Regions from separate parts of the Pseudomonas lutea genome, predicted to be linked through region 1. Evidence: predicted binding sites of a transcription regulator. Region 1 holds the regulator's gene; each other region holds the start of a gene.
What was found. Region 1 encodes FliA, which starts transcription of late flagellar genes. Its sites were predicted from a motif close to CTAAAGTTTNNNNNNNNNNNGCCGNTAA; they were not measured.
Positions count from the first base shown of each region.

Region 2: LT42_RS12620 (methyl-accepting chemotaxis protein) is a predicted target of FliA. The motif match lies at 1,928-1,955, and genes of this name have one in related genera.
Region 3: LT42_RS10880 (flagellar protein MotY) is a predicted target of FliA. The motif match lies at 2,420-2,447, and genes of this name have one in related genera.
Region 4: LT42_RS26655 (methyl-accepting chemotaxis protein) is a predicted target of FliA. The motif match lies at 2,453-2,480, and genes of this name have one in related genera.

Region 1 covers NZ_JRMB01000001.1:1,959,582-1,965,173, reverse strand. The annotation lists gene flhA (flagellar biosynthesis protein FlhA) at 1-1,348, shown strand, start outside; gene flhF (flagellar biosynthesis GTPase FlhF) at 1,360-2,703, shown strand; gene fleN (flagellar synthesis regulator FleN) at 2,822-3,655, shown strand; gene fliA (RNA polymerase sigma factor FliA) at 3,652-4,395, shown strand; gene LT42_RS08410 (chemotaxis response regulator CheY) at 4,636-5,010, shown strand; gene LT42_RS08405 (protein phosphatase CheZ) at 5,030-5,592, shown strand, end outside.
Region 2 covers NZ_JRMB01000002.1:93,070-98,661, reverse strand. The annotation lists gene LT42_RS12625 (ABC transporter ATP-binding protein) at 1-36, shown strand, start outside; gene LT42_RS12620 (methyl-accepting chemotaxis protein) at 86-1,882, opposite strand; gene LT42_RS12615 (hypothetical protein) at 2,150-2,389, shown strand; gene LT42_RS12610 (HAD-IA family hydrolase) at 2,431-3,135, shown strand; gene LT42_RS12605 (epoxide hydrolase family protein) at 3,154-4,308, opposite strand; gene LT42_RS12600 (NmrA family NAD(P)-binding protein) at 4,308-5,225, opposite strand; gene LT42_RS12595 (TetR/AcrR family transcriptional regulator) at 5,338-5,592, shown strand, end outside.
Region 3 covers NZ_JRMB01000001.1:2,533,731-2,539,322, reverse strand. The annotation lists gene rnt (ribonuclease T) at 634-1,311, opposite strand; gene pyrC (dihydroorotase) at 1,308-2,354, opposite strand; gene LT42_RS10880 (flagellar protein MotY) at 2,498-3,499, shown strand; gene LT42_RS10875 (argininosuccinate synthase) at 3,630-4,847, shown strand; gene LT42_RS10870 (hypothetical protein) at 5,010-5,558, opposite strand.
Region 4 covers NZ_JRMB01000003.1:305,365-310,956, forward strand. The annotation lists gene LT42_RS22135 (aldehyde dehydrogenase (NADP(+))) at 1-393, opposite strand, end outside; gene LT42_RS22140 (hypothetical protein) at 542-1,249, opposite strand; gene LT42_RS22145 (hypothetical protein) at 1,440-1,784, shown strand; tRNA gene LT42_RS22150 (tRNA-Met) at 2,129-2,205, opposite strand; gene LT42_RS26655 (methyl-accepting chemotaxis protein) at 2,649-4,706, shown strand; gene LT42_RS22160 (class I SAM-dependent methyltransferase) at 4,857-5,513, shown strand.

The DNA of each region.
Region 1 (5,592 bases):
GACCGCTGCGGCAATCATGGTGACCCGTGCTTCCGGCTCGGAAGAAATGGGCAAACTGGTTGGCCGCCAGATGTTCGCGTCGCACAAGGCGCTGGCCGTGTCAGCCGGGATCATGATCGTCATGGGTCTGGTGCCGGGCATGCCGCACTTCTCCTTCATCAGCCTGGGCCTGGTCGCTGCCGGCGGCGCCTACCTGCTGTGGAAGAAAGAGAACCAGGTCAAGCTTGCTGCGGTGCAAGAGGTCAAGCGTCAGCAAGAACTGTTGCCCTCACCGATCCGCGCTCAGGAATCCAAGGAGCTGGGCTGGGACGACGTCACCCCGATCGACATGATCGGCCTGGAAGTCGGCTACCGCTTGATTCCGCTGGTTGACCGCAATCAGGGTGGCCAACTGCTGGCGCGGATCAAGGGCGTGCGCAAGAAGCTCTCCCAGGAGTTGGGCTTCCTGATGCCGACCGTGCATATTCGCGACAACCTGGATCTGGCCCCCAGCGCCTATCGCTTGACGCTGATGGGTGTGACCCTGGCCGAAGCCGAGATTTACCCTGACCGCGAGCTGGCCATCAACCCCGGCCAGGTATTTGGCAGCCTCAACGGCATCACTGCCAAAGACCCGGCGTTCGGCCTGGAAGCGGTGTGGATCGAAATCAGCCAGCGGGCCCAGGCGCAATCGCTCGGCTACACCGTGGTCGACGCCAGCACCGTGGTCGCGACTCACTTGAACCAGATTCTCTACAAGCACTCTCATGAATTGATTGGCCATGAGGAAGTCCAGCAGTTGATGACCTTGCTGGCCAAGGGCTCGCCAAAACTTGCGGAAGAGCTGGTACCTGGGGTGCTGTCACTGTCGGCCCTGTTGAAAGTACTGCAGGCGCTGTTGGCCGAGCAGGTGCCGGTGCGAGACATTCGCTCCATCGCCGAAGCCATCGCCAACAACGCTGCACGTAGTCAAGATACCGCCGCGCTGGTGGCCGCCGTACGGGTCGGATTGTCCCGCGCAATCGTGCAAAGCATTGTCGGCATTGAGCCGGAGCTGCCTGTCATCACACTTGAGCCAAGGTTGGAACAGATCTTGCTAAATAGTCTTCAGAAGGCAGGACAGGGTCAGGAAGAAGGCGTTCTCCTCGAACCGAGCATGGCTGAGAAGCTTCAGCGCTCGTTGATCGAAGCGGCGCAGCGTCAGGAGATGCAGGGGCAGCCGGTTATTTTGTTGGTCGCAGGTCCGGTTCGCGCCATGTTGTCCCGCTTTGGACGGTTGGCTGTACCGAATATGCATGTTTTGGCTTACCAGGAAATTCCTGACAATAAGCAAGTCACCATCGTAGCGACTGTCGGGCCTAACGGCTGAGGTAGTGAGTCATGCAAGTTAAGCGTTTTTTCGCCGCCGATATGCGACAAGCCATGAAACTGGTTCGTGATGAGCTGGGCGCTGAAGCCGCCATCATCGGTAACCGGCGGATCGCCGGCGGCGTGGAACTGACCGCCGCCCTGGACTACAAATTGTCAGCGCTGGCACCGCGTGTGCCGAACATCGAACTCGAAGACGAGCTGCGCAAGACCCAGTCGCGCATCGTGACCGCTCAGGCCGAGCTGACCTCGCGCAGCGAGCTGGACACTGTCGCCAACCGCCAGCTGTTCACCGGCCTGGCGATGGACGACAGCAAGCAGATCGAACCGACCCTGGAAGAACCGTTTCGCCCGTCGGTTCACGCGGCCGTGGCAGCCGAACGCGCCGAGCGCAATGCCGAACCTTCGGTCAGCCATCACGTGTACGAGTCGATGCGCTCCGAATTGAACGGCCTGCGCGAACTGCTGGAAGTCCAGCTTGGCTCGCTGGCCTGGAACCAGCTGCAAGGCAGCCGTCCGCAGCAGGCCAATCTGTGGCGCCGTCTGCAGCGCGTTGGCCTGTCCGGCCCCCTGTCCCGCGATTTGCTGGCGATGGTCCCGGACTCGAACGATCAGGCTCACACCTGGCGCATGTTGCTGGCCCACCTGGCCCGCATGATCGCAACGCCGGACGTAGAGCCCCTGGAAGAGGGCGGTGTGATCGCCATGGTCGGCCCTGCCGGCATGGGCAAAACCACCACGCTGGCTAAACTGGCAGCCCGATATGTGTTGAAATACGGCGCGCAAAATATCGCGCTGGTGAGCATGGACAGTTTCCGCATTGGTGCTCAGGAACAGCTGAAGACGCTGGGCCGGATCCTCAATGTACCGGTGACCCACGTCGACCCGGGGCAATCCCTGGCGCAGGCGCTGGAACCGCTGCTGCGCAAGCGCGTCGTGTTGATCGACACCGCGGGCCTGCAAGCCAGCGATCCGGCATTGCGTCTGCAACTGGAGACCCTGGCCGGGCGTGGCATCAAGGCGCGCAACTACCTGGTGCTGGCGACAACCAGCCAGAAGCAGGTGCTGTCTGCGGCGTACCACAGCTATAAACGTTGCGGCCTGGCCGGGTGCATCCTGACCAAGCTCGACGAAACCGCCAGCCTGGGCGAAGTGCTCAGCCTGGCGGTGACACACGAACTGCCTGTGGCCTATCTCACTGATGGCCCACGGATACCGGACGATCTGCATTTGCCGCGTCGGCACCAATTGGTGAGCCGGGCTGTCAGCGTGCAGATGCAGGAGGAGCCTAGCGAGGAAGCGATGGCGGATATGTTTGCGGATCTTTATCACAGCACCGGCAAGCGAGCGGGCTAGGTGAAGAAAATGACAGTGGAATTTTCCTGCATCGATGGTCTGCCAGGCATTGTTCAGGCACTGAACGTGCAGCCCGACATGTGGCTTAGGTCTAAGCAAGACAAGGTAAACAATTAACATGGGCAGCATGCATCCCGTACAGGTTATCGCGGTGACCGGTGGCAAAGGTGGCGTAGGCAAGACCAACGTTTCAGTGAATCTTTCACTGGCGCTGGCCGAGCTGGGACGTCGCGTCATGCTGCTGGACGCCGATCTGGGTTTGGCCAACGTTGACGTACTGTTGGGCCTGACCCCCAAGCGCACCCTGGCTGACGTCATCGAAGGGCGGTGCGAGCTGCGCGACGTCCTGCTGCAGGGCCCGGGCGGCGTGCGCATCGTACCGGCGGCGTCGGGGACACAGAGCATGGTCCACCTGACCCCGGCCCAGCATGCCGGGCTGATCCAGGCATTCAGTGACATCGGCGACAACCTGGATGTGCTGGTCATCGACACCGCTGCCGGTATCGGCGAGTCAGTGGTGAGCTTCGTTCGCGCCGCTCAGGAAGTGCTGCTGGTGGTGTGCGACGAGCCTACGTCGATCACCGACGCCTACGCCCTGATCAAACTGCTCAACCGCGATTACGGCATGAACCGCTTCCGCGTGCTGGCCAACATGGCCCAGAGCCCGCAGGAAGGGCGCAACCTCTTCGCCAAGCTGACCAAGGTCACCGACCGCTTCCTTGACGTGGCGCTGCAGTACGTCGGCGCGGTGCCGTACGACGAGTGCGTACGCAAGGCGGTGCAGAAACAGCGCGCCGTGTACGAAGCGTTTCCGCGTTCCAAATGTGCGCTGGCGTTCAAGGCCATCGCGCAGAAAGTTGACACCTGGCCGCTGCCGGCAAACCCGCGCGGTCACCTGGAATTTTTCGTTGAACGCCTCGTGCATCACACCAGCGCAGGGCCCGTCTCATGACAGCAAGTGGCTATCGCATGTACAGCAAATCGTCCAAAGATTCTCAGTATGAGCTGATCGAGCGTTATGCCCCGCTGGTCAAACGAATCGCCTATCACTTGCTGGCACGTCTGCCAGCCAGCGTTCAGGTCGAGGACTTGATCCAGGCGGGCATGATCGGCTTGCTCGAAGTCTCGACCAAATACGACTCCACCAAAGGGGCCAGCTTCGAGACGTACGCGGGTATTCGTATCCGTGGAGCGATGCTCGATGAAGTGCGCAAGGGGGACTGGGCGCCGCGCTCGGTCCACCGCAACACGCGCATGGTCAGCGACGCGATTCGTGCAATCGAAGCAAAAACCGGCCGTGACGCTAAAGATCACGAGGTTGCTGCCGAACTTCAATTGAGTCTCGACGATTACTACGGGATTTTGAACGATACCCTGGGCAGTCGCTTGTTCAGTTTCGACGACCTGTTGCAGGACGGCGAACATGAAGGGCTGCACGAGGACGGCGCGAGCCAGTCGCTCGAGCCGTCGCGGGACCTGGAAGACGAGCGCTTCCAGGCGGCATTGGCGGAGGCCATTGCCAACCTGCCGGAGCGCGAACGTCTGGTGTTGTCGCTGTACTACGACGAAGAGCTGAACCTCAAGGAAATCGGTGAGGTACTGGGTGTCAGCGAATCGCGCGTCAGCCAGCTGCACAGTCAGTGCGCCGCGCGTCTGCGGGGTCGTCTTGGCGAGTGGCGCGCCCGCTCCTGAATTCTGACGCACGCCGCAAGGCCTGCGAGTTGCTTGTAAGACCGGCTGTGCAAGACGTTGAGCGGGAAGTGGAAGAGGCAGGCAGGAGTCGGTCGAACCGGGTCGTAGATGATCCGGTTTCGCTGCGCTCGTCCCGGTCGATCCCAGCCCTCCGATGTCCGGCACCGCCGGTATTGATTGAACGCGCGTTCAGGTGCTGAACGCGTTAAAGACTGCTTGGAGGTCGAATTGGACAAGAACATGAAAATCCTCATCGTTGATGACTTCTCAACGATGCGGCGGATCATAAAAAACCTGTTGCGTGACCTTGGGTTCACCAACACGGCCGAAGCAGATGACGGACTCACCGCATTGCCCATGCTGCAAAGCGGCGCCTTTGACTTCCTCGTCACTGACTGGAACATGCCCGGCATGTCCGGCATCGACCTGCTGCGTCAGGTGCGTGCAGACGAGCGTCTGCGCAGTCTGCCGGTGTTGATGGTCACTGCCGAAGCCAAACGCGAGCAGATCATCGAAGCCGCTCAGGCCGGTGTGAACGGCTACGTGGTGAAGCCGTTCACTGCGCAAGTGCTCAAAGAAAAAATCGAAAAGATATTCGAGCGCGTCAATAGCTGATGTCCGCTGCGAGGGCGCTATGGATTCCAAAGATTCGACAATGGGTGACTTTGAGTCAACCCTGAAGAAACACGCACAAGAGCTGGTCGCGAGCCTTGAAAAAGGCAAGTTCGGCGATGCCGTGCAACTGATCCATGAGCTTAACCAGACCCGGGACAGAGGCCTGTACCAGGAGGTCGGCAAACTGACGCGCGAGCTGCACAGCGCGATCGTCAATTTCCAGATCGACCCGAACATGCCTCAGGCCGAGGAGGTCTCTCAGATCACCGACGCCACCGAGCGGCTCTCGTACGTGGTCAGGCTGACCGAAAACGCGGCCAACCGGACCATGGACCTGGTGGAGCAGAGCACGCCGTTGATGAGCGGGCTCAGTGCCGACGCCAAATCCTTGAGCGCCGACTGGGGACGCTTCATGCGCCGCGAGATCAGCGCCGAAGAGTTTCGTGATCTGGCGCGCCGCGTCGATACGTTCCTGACGCGCAGCGAAAAGGAGACCACCGAGGTCTCCGCGCACCTCAACGACATTCTGCTGGCCCAGGATTACCAGGACCTCACCGGTCAGGTGATCAAGCGCGTGACCAC
Region 2 (5,592 bases), on a different contig from region 1:
AGCCTGTTCAACATCCAGGCGCACGGGTATCGGTAATTGCCCCGACGACCCACTGCCGGGGCAACACTCGTTTGCCGCTGTCAGGTCACTTCGCGAGCAATACCGACGAATCGAAGCCCATCCGCAAGTTGCCCCAATGACGACCGTCAAAAAAGAACGGTACGTCAATTTCGGTCATGATTTCCCCGGTGTCGCGCAGGTAGGTCTGCAGCAGGAAGCGCTGGGTATTGCCTGCGGCGCGCAGGCCGACCGGGTCGGCGAACATGCGCTTGTTGCGGCACACCGGCAGGTCGATGGTGCGGTCACCGGTGGGCGGTTTCGAGACCCAGCTGTTGTTGACCGGGCAATAGCCCCGGTTGTCGACGATGAAGGAGACCTTGCCACCCTTGGTGCCTTTGGTCAGTGCGTCAATTTCTTCCTGGCACACTTTCGCGAAGCGCTCGCTGTAGCTGGTGACGTACTGTTTCGGGTCAGTGTTCGGTATCGGCTTGTAGTTTTGGTCAAACAGGTTCAGGCCTTCACGCTGCAGCTCTGCCAGGCGTTGCTGGAGAGTGTCGCGGCATTTCCCCGCCCGGGTGACCGCCGCATCAAGGGCGCCGTGACCCAGCACGAAACTGCCAAGCATCGCCTGTACGCGCTCGGCGACGCCCAGCAAATCGCGCGTAGCGGTTGCGGAATGCTGCATGCGCTGATCGATCGACTGGCTGTCGGCATAGATTTGCGCGACCCGCTCGTTGATTCCGCTGTTGCTCACGGCGAAGTTCTCGACGTGCTCTGCAATGCCCGCCAGCTTGCCGCTGGTGGCCTCGAAATCAATGATCATGCTCTCGAAGTGGCCGGAAGCCCGCTCCACGATCGTGCGGGTTTCGCGCGCGCTATGGCTGATGTGCGAGGTCTGTTCGTGAGTGGACGTGACTTCCAGCAACATCGCGTCGATGTCCCGGGAAATATCATCGGTGGCCGTGCTGACGTTTTGCGCCAGCGTGCGCACCTCGTCGGCAACCACCGCAAATCCGCGTCCGCTCTCACCCGCGCGTGCGGCTTCGATGGCAGCGTTGAGAGCCAGCAAATTGGTCTGCGAGGAGATTTTCTGAATCAGACCAACGATGGACTTGATGCTCGAAGAGCGCTGTGTCAAAGCGGCGACCAGGGTGCTGAATTCGTTGAGGCTGTTGGAGATCTCGCTAATTTTGCCGGTGACTTCCAGCAGCTCGGCGTACGAGTTGCGGGCCATGTCGAGGTTCTGCGCCGTCGTGCTGGTAATGCCCTGAGTCTGCTGTGAGACCTCGTGAATATTACCCACCGCCATATTGCTTTGCTCCATCACTTCTTTGGCAAAACGTGCCTGATGGGTGGCGCTGTCGCTGGAATCGCTGATGTTTTTCAGGGAGCGCGCCGACTCGACGGCAATCTGCACCGTGAGCGCCTGGATCTCGCTGATGGTCTCCCGCTGTCTGGCGAGGAAGCGGTTGCACGTGCTCGCCAGCACCCGGATTTCATCGTGGGTGAGCAGCGGCAGGTCCTTGGACAAATCGCCCTTGCCGTTGGCAATGTCTTCCAGGGCGTGGGTCATCAGCGTGACCGGGCGCACGATCAGGTGACGGAAATACCACACCATGAAGCTGATCATGGCGAAGGTAAACAGCGTACTGAACAGAATGGCGTTGCCAAGACTGTCCAGGCTGCTCTCGATGCCCTGCACCACAGTCGCATCCAGTGAGGTACTGCTGAGCTTCGCAAGGATGTCCGTACGCGTGCTCACGGCGCGCCAATACACACCGCCGCTGACCGCGACGAGCAGGAAGAGGCTCGAGAGTTTTTTGGTCAGGGTGTTGAAAAACTGCAGCTCGATTGACTCGTATAGCTCCTTGAACATCCGCATTCCAACGGTTCCCCTCTTGGTTAAACACTGATCCCTAATGGATAGTGTTCGACCTGAAACAGGAAAGCTTTAACGAATGCTGGCCAGGTTGGCTGATCTGGATCTCAAACCTCTCCGCGTTGCCGCTTTCAAAGAAGCCAAACGCCTTAGTTGCAAATACCTCATGGTCGCCTGGCCGTTGTCGGTTAATATTTTCTGAGTGTTCGCCGCACATTTTAAGAAAATCTTGGCGCGGTTAAGAAAATCCAGCCATAGAGAGGGGGAGATATGGGAAATCTAGTGGGTTACGCCCATCTGATCAAGGCGATGGAGCTGGAGGTTATAGGGGTAAAGAAGCCTGCACTCGTTCAACCCGTCACCCGCATTGAGCAGATCACCGGCGCGCTCGCAGTTCCGCCGGCGGTCGCACCGGACGCTGGTGATTACCTCGCCCACATTGTCTTTGCGCTTAAACATGAGGGCGTCAATCTTTCTAGTTGGCCCAGGCTGGAAATGCCAAGAGGCTAAAGTTGAAAGACGTTTAAGCCATCCTCGGAGACCCTGTTCCCATGCTTGAAATCAATTCCCGCACCAAGGTCCTGACCTTCGATTGCTACGGCACACTGGTGCAGTGGCACCGAGCCGTCCGCCACGCTGCCGCCGCCATCCTCCAGCGGCATCTCGCGGCCGAGGCCCCGGATCAAAGCAGCTCGGCCCTCGCGGTCCGGCTGCGTGAGCGCGCGGTTGAGCTTCAACAGCAATCAGGTTTTCTGGACTATGAGGCGGTGCTTGAAGCGAGCCTGCGCGAAGCGTTGGGTGAAAACGGCTTTGAGGCCGATGCCCAAGACCTTGAAATCCTCCTGGCCACTCTGGGGAAGATCGCGCCGCACCCCGAGGTGCCTGAGGTGCTTGCCCGGTTGCGCCAGCATTACCGGATCGCCGTGATCAGCAACACCAGCGACGCATTAATTGGCGGCACCATCGCCGCGATTGGGACCCCCATCGATTTTGTCATCACTGCTCAGCAGGCACGCGTCTACAAGCCCGATCACCGTCTGTTCGAGCATTCTCACGCCGTGATGGGGGTTACGCGGGATGAAACGATCCACGTCGCCATGGGCCAGTTCTCTGACCTGAAGGTATGCCAGGAACTGGGCATTCGGTCGGTCTGGATTGACCGTGAAGGTGAACCTCTCGACCCGGCCTGGCACCCGGATGCGGTGTTGAAAGACCTCTCCGGGCTGCCGCAATTGCTGATGCCGACGTTGGGGTAACGCCAGGCGCCTATGGCTTCACCGCAGCAGGCGGAAGGTCTCGCGCACGTGCTCGGTGAGTACCGTCGGGTTTTCGAGAGCGGCGAAATGGCCGCCGCTCTCGGCTTCGGCGAAGAACCTCAGATCATCGAACCGCGCGTGCGCCAAACGCTTGGAAAGGCGAAGCAGCTCGCCGGGAAACATGCTCACACCCGCAGCCGTGGGCTGAGGCGGGGCCGGACCGCGGGTCTGCATTTCACGGATGCTTTCCCAGTAGAAACGCACCGAGCTGGGGCCTGCGTTGGGCAGCCAGTACAGCATGATGTCGTCGATCAACGCGTTGATGTCGATCACCTGCTCCGGTTGCCCGGAGCTGTCGGAGGCGTCCTGAAACAACGCGTAGATCCACGCCGCAAGACCGACCGGCGAATCGGCCAGCGCAAAGCCGATCGACTGCGGACGGGTGCTCTGGACTTTCATGTAGCCGGACAGCTCGCGCTCATAGCGTTGAGCGTCGGCCAGCATGCGCTGTTCCTCAGGCGTGGCGTCAGTGATTTCAGCGTCGGTGGGCTGGTACATCACCATGTTCAGATGAATGCCCACCAGGCCTGGCGGGCTCATGTGACCCAACGCCGTCGTCACGGCCGCGCCCCAGTCACCGCCCTGGGCAGCCCAGCGGTCGCCATAGCCTAGGCGTTTCATCAATTGAACCCAGGCGGCAGCGGTCTTGCCCACGCCCCAGCCCGGTGAGCGTGGTTTGTCACTGAAACCAAAACCCGGCAGGGCCGGAATCACCAGATGGAACGCGTCGCTGGCCTGCCCGCCGTGGGCGGTGGGGTCGGTGAGCGGGCCGATCATCGCATTGAACTCCAGGAGGGAGCCGGGCCAGCCATGGGTCATCAGCAAGGGGAGGGCGTCAGCATGGGGCGAACGGATGTGCAGAAAGTGAATGCCCAGCCCGTCGATTTCGGTCCGGCTGCTGTTCCACTGATTGAGCCGGGTTTCAGTGGCGCGCCAGTCGTAATTGTTCTGCCAGTGCTCGACCAGCGCGCGCACTCGCTCAAGCTGCGGGCCCTGGCTGATGTCGGAGACGGTCTCCGCGTCAGGCCAGCGGGTCTGGGCCAGGCGTACGGCAAGGTCGTCGAGTTGTGCTTGCGGGATGTGGATGGGGAAGGGCTGAATGCGGTCGGTCATCATCGGTTTCCTTGCACATGAATACGGGCCAGGGTGTCGCGCACGGATGCCCATTCACGTTGGCCGTAACGGTCGTTGTCAAGCTCGAGCAGCTTGCCGCGGCCGCTCATCATGTCTCGTAGATACTGCATGCCTTGCCAGGCAGGAAAAGGCTTGTCGCTTGCGGGTGTGAGCGCACGCACCACGGAGATGATCACCGACAACGCAGCGAGATTGCCCGGACGCAAGGTGCGGTAGGGTTGGCCTGTCAGCTCGGCCAGGGTGTTGGCGATCTGCGCGGGCGACACGCTGTTGCCGGCAATGCGCAAGAAACGCGGCGTGTCAGGGTCCAGGGCGGCGTCGGCTGTGAAGGCCGCGACGTCGTCCTTGGCCGTGAAGTCCAGCGCTTGCTGCGCGTCGCCGAAGTGCAGCACCCGGCGCCCGGGCAATACGATGGGGGCATCGCCTTCCAGCAACTCCAGAAAACCGCCGTTGAGGATGGAAGTCGCGGCGATGTCGGCGTGGTCGAGTCGTGCAGCGAATTGCCTGCGAAGGTCCATGTTGCGGTTGTCGCCGGGGCGGGTACGGGTGTAGTCGAGCGAGTAATCCGACGGAATGAACCGCGGGACTCCGGCGGCGACGGCGGCCTCCAACAGCGCGGTCTGTTGCTTGATGATGACCGTCTCCAGACCATTGAGCGTGGAGACCACACAACCCGAGCCGGCGACGGCACGGCGCAGGCCGTGAGCATCATCCAGTGAAACTGGAATGATCACGGTATGGTTGCCTTGCAATCCTTCCAGTCGCGCCGGCTCAGTGTCGGGCCGAACCAGTGCGATGATGCGGGCGCCGCGCGTGGCCAACGCCTGCACGACACGCTGGCCGAGATCGCCCGTAGCGCCGGCAACCACGATGGGTAACTCAGTGGTGTGATTCAAGGCGCGCTCTCATGATCGGAATGAAGGGACGGAAACGGCGTTTGCCGAGCCGATTTAACTGAACGTTACCGTTTAGTTGACGAACAAACAAGGCGGCTGTAAGTTGCCGGCCATGACCACAATCAAGACTCCATCCAAAGGCGGCAGGCCCCGGCAGAGCGAAGCGGGGGAGGTCGAGCGCAGGTTGCTGGATGCGGCCCTGCAGCGCTTTCTGGCCTGCGGTCTCGACGGCACGTCATGTGAGGACATCGCCCGCACGGCAGGTGCGAGCAAGGCCACCCTTTATGCGCGCTATGCCAATAAAGAGGCGCTGTTTGAGGCGGTGGTGCAGCGCCATGTCGCCACATTGCAGGTCCCTTCCGAGACC
Region 3 (5,592 bases), 570 kb from region 1:
GTTTCGCCTTCGGCGAGTTACTTGGAAAAGCACCCCAAGTAACCAAGGGTGCCTGCTCCCGGTTGGGCCCTTCCTTCGTCAGGGTTCCTTCACTTCGGTCTCGCTCCGTGGGCCCGCGCCGAACGGACATCCATGTCCTGACGGCGCTCTCGCCGCATCCATGCGGCTCGACCCACTCCGCGAGAACTGCGTTCAGCCTGCACCCAAGTCGCGTTCTGCGGTGACTGAGCCTTTTGCGTAAGAAGATCAAGAGCGGATCAAGAGGAGATCAAGAGCAGATCAAGAGCAGATCAGAAGCAGTACAAGAGCTTCCCGGCTGAAGCCGGTCCCACGGGTTATACGCGACGTGCTTTTTAGTGGGACCGGCTTCAGCCGGGAAGGGCCAGTCGGGACGCTGAACGTCGTTTGATCGTTCCCGCGCTCTGCGTGGGCATGCATCCTGTGACGCTCCGCGTCACCCGTAGCCGGTCTCGCTGAATGCACGCGCTGCTTTTAGTGGGACCGGCTTTAGCCGGGAAGGGGCCGGTCCGGGCACTGACGGAGTTTGAGCCGATCACTGCCTTTCGATCTCCGTCCCATAAAAAAACCGGCCACTTAGGCCGGTTCATTCATTCATTGCACAGCGACATCGACTCAGTCGTTGAAGTCGTGCCAGCCGCCCATTTCTTTCCAGCGGTTGACGATGCCGCAGAACAGTTCGGCGGTCTTCTCTGTGTCATACCGGGCGGAATGCGCTTCCCGGCCGTCGAAGTCGATGTCTGCCGACTGGCACGCTTTTGCCAGGACAGTCTGGCCATACGCCAGGCCCGCCAGAGTAGCTGTGTCGAAGCTGGAGAACGGGTGAAACGGATTACGCTTCATGTCCAGCCGCGCAACCGCTGCGTTGAGAAAGCCCAGATCGAAGCTGGCATTGTGACCGACCAGAATCGCGCGCTTGCAACCGTTAGCCTTCAGCGCCTTGCGGATGCCACGAAAGATATCCGTCAGCGCCGTTTCTTCACTCACCGCCATGCGCAGCGGGTGATCCAGCTTGATGCCGGTGAACTCAAGAGCCGCCGCTTCGATGTTGGCGCCTACAAAAGGCTCTACGCGGAAAAAATAGGTATGGTCCGGGAACACAAAGCCTTTCTCGTCCATGCCGATCGTCGTAGCAGCGATTTCGAGCAACGCGTCGGTGGCGCAGTTGAAACCGCCTGTTTCAACGTCGACTACAACAGGCAGGTAGCCGCGGAAGCGGGCCGCCATAGGGTGCCGGGAGCCTGTACCGCCGCCGGAGCCTTCCTGCTCGTCTTCGTAATGTTCTTCACTCACGCGTGTTCCTCCAGCAGACGCCAGCGCAGTGTTTCACCGGCGCGCAGCGGGATAACGGAAAGCTCGCCAAACGGCAGGCTGGCGGGTGCCGTCCACTCGTCACGAACCAGGGTAATGGTGTCGGTGTTGGTCGGCAGGCCATAGAAAGCCGGGCCGTGCAGACTGGCGAAACCTTCGAGCTTGTCCAGCGCATTGCGCGACTCGAACGCCTCGGCGTAGAGCTCGATGGCGGCATACGCGGTGTAACAGCCGGCGCAGCCGCAGGCCGCTTCTTTGGCGTGCTGCGCATGCGGTGCGGAATCGGTCCCCAGGAAGAACTTGCTGCTGCCGCTGGTGGCAGCATCGAGCAGGGCAACCTGATGAGTGTTGCGCTTGAGAATCGGCAGGCAGTAGAAGTGCGGTCGAATCCCGCCCACCAGCATGTGGTTACGGTTGTACAGCAAATGATGGGCTGTAATGGTAGCGCCCACATTAGCCGACGCCTCATTAACGAACTGCACGGCGTCAGCGGTGGTGATGTGTTCGAACACCACTTTCAACGTCGGAAAACGCTCGACGACACGACGCATGTGCTCATCGATGAAAATCTTTTCGCGGTCGAACACGTCGATGTCACCGCGGGTGACCTCACCGTGAATGAGCAGCGGCAAGCCGGCTTCAGCCATGGCTTCCAGGACCGGGAAGATCTTGCCGACGCTGGTCACCCCGGAATCGGAGTTGGTGGTAGCGCCTGCCGGATACAGCTTGGCGGCATACACAAACCCGCTGGCCTTGGCGGCATGAATTTCTTCGGGCTGCGTCAGGTCGGTCAGGTAAAGCACCATCAGTGGCTCGAAGCGGCTGCCTTGCGGGCGAGCGGCAAGGATACGCTGGCGATAGGCATCCGCTTGCTCTGCGTTGCGTACCGGGGGCACCAGGTTCGGCATGATGATCGCGCGGCCAAAAGTGCGCGCTACGTCCGCGACGGTGTGAGGCAAAACAGCGCCATCTCGAAGATGGATATGCCAGTCGTCGGGGCGCAGAAGGGTCAGGCGTTCGGACATTGGGAATTCCAGGCGGGTCAAACTCGCGGGAATGCTACCGGAAAAGACTCTTCCAGGCACCCGCTATCAAGTTTTGCAGGAACTAACCGATAGCCACGTGTAAGTCATAAATCTTGTTATGCGTGAATTTAGTGGAGCCTCCCGTGCGCCAGCGATATCTAGCCCTGCTCAGCGCGTTTGCCAGCCTGCCGGCCATGGCGCTCACTTTCCAGACCCGTCTGGAGAATATTGAGTGGAAGGTGGAAGGCGACCTGTTCGAATGCAGACTGACGCAGCCCATCACCGACTTCGGTGCAGGTGAGTTCGTGCGGCGCGCGGGCGAGCAGTCGACATTCCGGCTGAAGGCAAATGGTTACAGTCTGGCGTCCGGGTCCGCAACCTTGATTGCTGCTGCGGCGCCATGGCAGCCGGGGCGCAGTGATCTCAACCTTGGCGCGGTAAAGGTCGGCAACGGCGAGATTCCGTTCAACACCAATCAGGCCCAGGCCTCACGTTTGATTGCAGGACTGATGGAAGGCCGCAGCCCGGTCATTCGTCACGCATTGCGTGATGGTGGCGGCGCGATGGAAGTTCGCCTTCTGCCAGTCAAATTCAGCAAGGCTTACGGCGACTTTCAAGCGTGTACGGCCAAGTTGCTGCCGATGAATTTCGATCAGGTGCGGCAATCAGAGATCGGCTTTCCGGGTGGCGGCATCGAGCTGGACGCGTCCGCCAAACGCAAGCTGGATACCGTCCTCGCTTATATGAAGGCGGACCCGACGGTTAATCACATCGAACTCGACGGCCACTCCGATAACAGCGGCAACCGGCTGACCAACCGCGATCTGTCACGACGTCGCGCGTTGTCGGTCATGGACTATCTGAAAGCCCAGGGCGTGCCCGAGGAGCAGATCACCCTGCGCTTCCACGGCGAGCAATACCCATTGGCGCCGAACACCAACAATGCCAATCGGGCGCGCAATCGGCGGGTCAATATTCACCTGGACCGAGTGGCGCAGCAGCCTGTTGCGGTGCCGCCAGCCGCTGCGCCTGCCACACCTGCACCTGTCCCCGTGCCGGCGCCATCGCCCGCACCCGCTGCCAACTCAGGCCCGGCGACAGCGCCGGTTACGGCCGCGAACGCCACGCCAGTAAAACCCCTGTGATGACGGTTGCCCAGGTCGTTTGACTGACAGAATCTGTCGCTTTGGCATCAGAAGCTGTCGCGACACTGTAAATTCCCCTGCGTGAACGGTAGACTCGTCGGTTTTCCGTACAACGCGTTGGAGTGATGGCATGGCGGACGTAAACAAGGTAGTTCTCGCGTATTCCGGTGGCCTGGATACATCGGTAATCCTCAAGTGGCTACAAGATACGTACAACTGCGAAGTGGTGACGTTCACCGCTGACCTGGGTCAGGGCGAAGAGGTCGAGCCTGCGCGCGCCAAGGCTCAGGCCATGGGCGTCAAGGAAATCTACATCGACGACCTGCGCGAAGAGTTCGTACGCGACTTCGTCTTCCCGATGTTCCGCGCCAATACCGTCTACGAAGGCGAATACCTGCTGGGGACTTCGATTGCCCGTCCTCTCATCGCCAAACGCCTCATCGAAATCGCCAACGAAACAGGTGCCGATGCGATCTCCCACGGTGCCACCGGCAAGGGGAACGACCAGGTGCGTTTCGAACTGGGTGCATACGCGCTCAAGCCTGGCGTGAAAGTCATCGCACCGTGGCGCGAGTGGGACCTGCTGTCACGCGAGAAGCTGATGGACTACGCCGAGAAACACGCGATTCCAATCGAGCGCCACGGTAAAAAGAAATCTCCGTACTCGATGGACGCCAACCTGCTGCACATCTCGTATGAAGGCGGCGTGCTGGAAGATACCTGGACCGAGCACGAAGAAGACATGTGGCGGTGGACCGTTTCGCCGGAAAACGCGCCGGATAAAGCGCAGTACCTTGAGCTTACCTACCGCAACGGCGATATCGTGGCGCTGGACGGCGTCGAGATGACCCCTGCCACTGTACTTGCGACGCTCAACCGCATCGGCGGCGAGCATGGCATCGGTCGCCTGGATATCGTCGAGAACCGCTACGTCGGCATGAAGTCGCGCGGTTGCTACGAAACCCCGGGCGGCACCATTATGCTCAGGGCTCACCGGGCGATCGAGTCGATCACTCTGGACCGCGAAGTGGCTCACCTCAAGGATGAGCTGATGCCCAAGTACGCCAGCCTGATCTACACCGGGTACTGGTGGAGTCCGGAGCGCCTTATGCTGCAGCAAATGATCGATGCTTCTCAGGCGCATGTAAACGGCGTTGTGCGCCTGAAGCTCTATAAAGGCAACGTGATCGTCACCGGCCGCAAGTCCGACGATTCACTGTTCGATGCCAACATTGCGACGTTTGAAGAAGACGGCGGCGCTTACAACCAGGCCGACGCAGCGGGCTTCATCAAGCTCAACGCATTGCGCATGCGCATCGCCGCAAACAAGAACCGCAAGTTGTTCTGACTGCCGGTCTGAACACGTGCGGCCCCTTTGCGGCCGCACGTGTTACTCGCGCCTCCCAGCGCTATCAATTGCTCCTGCCAGCTGCCCCAGCTGGACTAACGACCGCCAGCCTCCTGGCTTGCGAAAGCAAACGTCTCTTTCATCCGAATCCCTCTCATACGATCACGTTGGCTGATTGTCCTCTTGGCTGGCGTTACCCGAGTCTTTTTGCAAAGTTGTTTTAAACTCGAATCGATAGGCTTTGCCGATGTCCCATACATCGCGCACGCTCAGCCCTAACAGTTGCGCGATTTCAGGCACGGTATAGCCCAGCGCCGAATAATGCATGGCATGCCCGGCCGTGGCATCGTTCAGGGTCGCCACACCTCTCGTTCGATTAGGGCGAGCCCGCCGAACAGGCTGGCAACACCGTATCTTGAGGCCGTTTTCGCTCGCCAGTCGCTTGATCTCCCTCTGGTTCATCCGCAGCGAATACTGCAGCGCAGCAACGCCGGCGCCCTTTGCCACCAGACCTCTGAGCAGATCGACCTTTGCGCATAGCTCGGCTTCGGGATCAGCCTCTCTGGCAGTTCTTGATGCCTCGGCCTCCCGCGACTCTCCTTCGGCGATCACCTTGATGACGCCACCTTGAGACACGTAGTGCTCGACCGCCTCGGCGAGCTTTTCAGGGGCACTGCTGACGTCGATGGAATATTTTATTTTCTTGGTCATGGTGGGTTCCTTTGAATGCACCGATCTAAACAAA
Region 4 (5,592 bases), on a different contig from region 1:
CAGCGCCGTATCAACCACGGCGCCGTGCCAGCGGCCGTCACGCAGCAGGCTGGCAAACAGTTTGAGCTGATTGACCGTGCGCATCCGCTCGCCTTCAAGGCGTGGTTTGGGCAGGCCGCTCTCGACATGGACGCGCTCGGTGAGCACGTCGCCCAGATCCAGCAGGCCTTGGGCGATGGCTTCAAGGAAGCTGGCGCGCTGGTCGTCACTGAGCTGCCGATAACTGTCGAAGGAAGCCTCGGCCAGTTCGCACGCAGCGTTGACGTCATCCAATGTGCTGGCACCAAAGGCGGGGGTCAGGGGGTCGCCAGAGGCGGCTGCAAGCGCAAACACCTCTCCCGCCTCGCCACGCACACAACGTTGTCCGATGATGGTTTCACCAAGAATCTGCATTGCTCAACACCTCTTGAAGGCGGTGACAGTCGGATGGCACCGCGGTGGCCAGCCCCTGAGGTTACATCATGGCGTTGCGATCGCCACCCGATCCTGTCGTTGAGCGTGTTGCTGACCTGATCCGGTTGCCAGGTGTGCTGTAAGATTCTTACTGCTGCACCGCGCTAAATCCTTCAAATGCCGTCTGCTGTTGAATGGCGCTGACGATGTTCTTGCGCGTGGCAGGCTGCTGGTTGCCGTTATTGTCGACAAACACTTCGCTCTGCAGCTCGGCCTCATCGCCCTCGCCGACAAAAGCAAAGCCGAGGAACTCGAACGCTTCACGATCGGCGCTGGCCTTTGAGCGCGGCGTGCGCAGGGGCAGGGTGACGCTGGCGCCGTCCTTGCTGATGACAAACACCTCGGCTTCCTTCTTGGGCCGCGCTGCTTTGCTTTTGCCACCGCTCGGGTTGCTGACCGCTTGATGCGTCTGGTTGAGCACCTTCAGCGCAAGGCTGTAGACCAGTTCCTGGAAGCTCGGGTCATCTTTGTAGCTGGAGAGAATCCGACTGATCGGGAATCGTGCGCTCAGGTCTTCCAGCGCAGCCATGTCGGCGGCTTCTGCGTCCTTGAGCTGTTTAAGCTGACCCATCAGCTCGTAAGCCTGATCGTCATCGAACCGGTCGTGGGCCTGGCGAATGGCGAGGCGCAAATCGCGAATCTGATCACTTTCTTTCGCGCTCTGGAAGGCATCCAGCACCATCTCACTGATGGTCTTGGCCTGAGGCACATGCTGCGAAAGGTTGATGGCTTCTTCGTAAGCTTGCTTGGAGGACACGGCGAGGATTGCAGCCGGATCGGTATGGGAATCAGACATTGAACATCCACTACTTCGTTAACTGGGGTTGAGGCGCGAAAGGCCCGGGGCGTTTCGAGGGGCGTAATCTATTGGACAAGGGCACGGTTGTCACGGATTGACGTTGCCCTCCTGATCGCTGGGGCGACATTCAGCGGGCGCTCCGGCTGCGCGCTACGCTGTAGGTTCACCGACCAACAGGCACCGGGTCATGCGGAAAATCTGGGCGCGCTATGTAGCACTGCTGGAACAGGATTTCAGCACGCAGATATTCGATAACATCAAGAATCTTCTGGTCTGTGCCTTGCTATTCGCGGCGGGCACCAGCGCATTGAGGGCGGATTATCAACAGTTCATTGGTGTACTGGTGGCCGGCGCAACTGGATGGGGGCTGATTGGGGTGTCTGCGGTCCTGATGTTCCTGAACGTCAGCGACGGCATTCGCAGGCTTGGCAAGCTGCGGTATCACGTAGCCATTCAGGTTCTCGTTTCGCTGGTGTACTTGCTGATTGCCGCCAGACTGGTGGAAGTGGTCTGGGCGTTTCGGGCTGCTTGAGAGCAAGCTCATGCAGAGCGACGCGAGGCAAGGTTGCACGTCGTCCGGAGGGGAGGCGCCGCGCTCAAAGAGGCCCGGCGCCTGACCTGCCAGTGTTAAACGCAGGTGCCGCCTTTGTGGTGAGAGCCCGTTCCGCCGGACGGGTGCGTTCCTTTAGGACAAGCCGATGCCATAAGTGAAACGATTGAGAGCAGAGCGACCAGTCCAGCGATAGCGATCTTCTTCATATTGCCTCCGTGCACTGCGAGATGCAGTACATGGCTATCGGCGATATGGGATTCGGCTTTAGTGACGAACAGCCAGAAACAACAAAGCCCGCACGAGGCGGGCTTTGTTGAGGTACTTGGTGGCTACACAGGGACTTGAACCCCGGACCCCAGCATTATGAATGCTATGCTCTAACCAACTGAGCTATGTAGCCAAGTGGCGCGCATTATTCGCTCAGATCGAAGATGTGTCAAGCGTCTCTCTAAAAAAATTTACCCGGGCTATCAACCGGTTAGCCTCGGCGTCCTCATTGACCTCGGCCTTCAGCCCCTCCAATTGCACTCCGGTGACATTTGTCGCCGGACTTGTGTGTGTTTTCGCCCCACATTCGAGCACATGAGCTGCACTGTCTTCGCCCGCGCGCCCGGTTTGGTGGCTTAGTGCTATCGGTCCGGTTCTTGCTTATGCCTGTCGGATTGCGGCCGCTATAGATACAAGCGGTTTGGGACTGAACAGGGTCCAGCTCAGCCGCCATTCGCGTCAAACCGGCGGTTATCGTTTAGAAACAGAGACATGGCATTTCGCCTGTGAGCATGTAAGGCAGCGCTGCAGTGACGACGCGTCGAGCAGCAGTTTGTCGGTGAGGAGTAGTCGGCTATGCAAAGTCTTTTGTCCCCAGGAATCCGACTGCTCGGGCGCCTCGGGTTTGCGCGCAAGTTTCAGGTGCTTTTCTTCCTGTTTATTTTGCCGCTCGCAGGCAGCATGTGGATGATCAGTCAGGACTACCGCAGCAAGTTGTCGGTAATCGCTCAAGAGCAGATCGGGGTGAGGCAACTCACGGCACTCGATGACCTCGATGTGCAACTGACAGCGCAACGCAACCGCGCGGCGCGCTGGAAAGCGGCCGATATTCTTCATGATCCAACGCCTGCGGCGAAGGCGGCCATGAATGCGCTGGATGCAGCGAACCCTGAACTGACTCGATCACTGGCGTCTTTGGGGGAGGAGCTCAAAGCGCAAAACGCCACGGCAGATATCATGACGCGGTACCAGGCATTGCAGGCCTCGGTCAACGGAATGGATTCCCAAGCGCTGCGCGCTGTGGGCTGGTGGCCGGACGGTTACGACCGGTTCACCTCCGCCCTGACCGCGCTGCAGAGCCTGCGTGAGCAGATCGCCATGGACAGCGGCTTGATTCTGGACCCGTGGCTCGAAACCTACCTGTTGATGCAAATCGCCACCCAACAAGCGCCGGACCTTGTCGAAAGGGTAGGGCGGATGGCGAGCATCGGGCAATCTTCGATCGCTTCAGGGCAATTCTCGCTGCAAAGCCGTCTGCAGATGCGGGATCTGCGCAGCCGCATTGGCGACGCCCGCGACCAGTTGGTTAAAGCGGTGGGTTCGCTGAAAGCCAAGGCCTACCCCGGAATGGAGTTCTGGACGCGGCAGTACGATGACAGTCTGCAGCGCCTTGATACCGAGTTGAAGGTACTCGACGACGGCGTGTTTGGCGGAAGCATCAAGCTTGACCCCGCCGCCTTTGAGCGCAGCGTCGACAGCGTCAGCGAAGGGCTGGCGGCCCTGCGCAAACAGTCGCTTTCTTCGCTTAACAGCCGGCTCGACTATTACCACGACCAGGCCATCCAGCAGTTCGTGCCGATTGCTGCGATTTTCAGCATCCTTGCACTGGCGGCTCTGTACCTCTTCATGTGTTTGCAAACTTCGATTCAACGCAGCGCCAAGGGCATTACCACTCTGGCTGAGTCCCTGCGGGACGGTAATCTATGCGTCGAGGTCGCCGTTGAGGGGCGCGATGAGCTCGCGGCCATTAGCAACGCGCTCAATGTTGCCGTTGTGCAGTTGCGCGCCAGTTTGTTGGGTGTGAATCATGAAACCCAGCAGCTGGGCTCCGCTGTGCTGACGCTCAACGCTCAGTCCGGCAGCACGTTGAACGAGGTTGAAGACCAGCAACAGCAGATCAGTCAGATCGCCGCAGCCGCCACCGAACTGGCCGCGACGTCCATGGGTGTCGCTCGCAGCTGTGAAGCCGCGTCGGGCAGCGCGCAGGCCACACGCAGGATCGCCGAAGACAGCAGCCGCGACAGCCAGCGCACTACCGCGAGCATCCAGCAGTTGAATCAAAAGCTCACCGATACCGCTAACGCGTTGGGCAAGGTCAGCGAGCAGGGGCAGCAAATCCAGTCAGTGGTCGATACCATTCGCGGCATTGCCGAGCAGACCAACCTGCTGGCGCTTAATGCGGCCATCGAGGCCGCGCGAGCAGGCGAGCAGGGCCGCGGATTTGCTGTAGTGGCAGACGAAGTGCGCAGCCTGTCGCAACGAACCCAGGCATCGACGGCGCAAATTGCGGGGACCGTGGACAGTTTGCGAACCACCGTTAGCCAGGCGGTCACGCTGATGGAAGCGGCATGCGGACAGGCCATCAGTGACGCGCAGTCGGTAACCGGTCTGGGCGAGCGGCTTGAGGAGATCGCCAGCGCGGTGCAGATCGTTACCGACACGCTGGCTCAGATCGCCACCGCTGTGGAAGAACAGGCAGCAACGGCCGACGAGGTGAGTGGCAATATCCAGCAGGTGGATCAGGCAGCAGGCCGGTTGCTGGATGGCGCCCGAGCGGTCAATCAAGCCGCTGACACCTTGAGCAAGGGAAGCCGGGCGTTGAGCGACAATACGGCGAGGTTCCAGCTCGGCTAAGCCGGCCAGGCGCATTCCAGGAGCCGCTACGGCGTGCAATTCTTCATGCGCCGGAATGCAATGTGTGTTGAAAGACGAAAGGTTGGCGACGTATAAGAGTCGTCGTTTTTTCATCGTCTTTTGATAACCCGTCGCCGTAGGGGATTCTCCATGACTGACAGCAGTGCCGCAGGTGCGGCGGTTTATTCGCCCCTGACATTAGCGTTGTACGACGCCTGGGTACTGGGTATCTCCAATCGGTATGCCTGGCGTTGCCCGACGGATGAAGTGCTGCTGCCGTTCTTTCGCGCCAATATGCGGGCGAATCATCTGGATATCGGTGTGGGGACCGGCTATTACCTGGCCAAGGCAAATCTGAGCCCGGGCACGCAGATCACCCTCATGGACCTTAACCCGAGCAGCCTTGCCGCGGCCAAACGCAGGATTGGGCGTCCAGACACACGAACCCTTCAGCATGACGTGATGGCGCCAATCCCGAATGGTGAGCGCTTCGACTCAATATCGCTGTTCTACCTGCTGCATTGCTTGCCTGGCCCGCTAGACGCCAAAGCTGCCATTTTCGCTCACCTCAAGCACAACCTTGCCGCGGGCGGTGTGGTGTTCGGCGCGACGATTTTAGGCGATGAAGCGGGTCACAACGGCTTCGGACGCAAGCTGATGGCGGTTTATAACAAGAAGGGGATTTTCGGCAACAGTCATGACACGCAGGCTGGGTTCGAGGCGCATCTGCGCACGCACTTTAGCGATGTAACACTTAAGCGCGAAGGTGTCGTTTTGCTGTTTCGCGCAGCACAGCCGATCCTCTAAGCCGCACAGGTAGATCGGCGCCCAGGCAGAGGCAAACCGCTGAAAGCACAAAGCCCGCGAATCATCGACTGACGCGCGG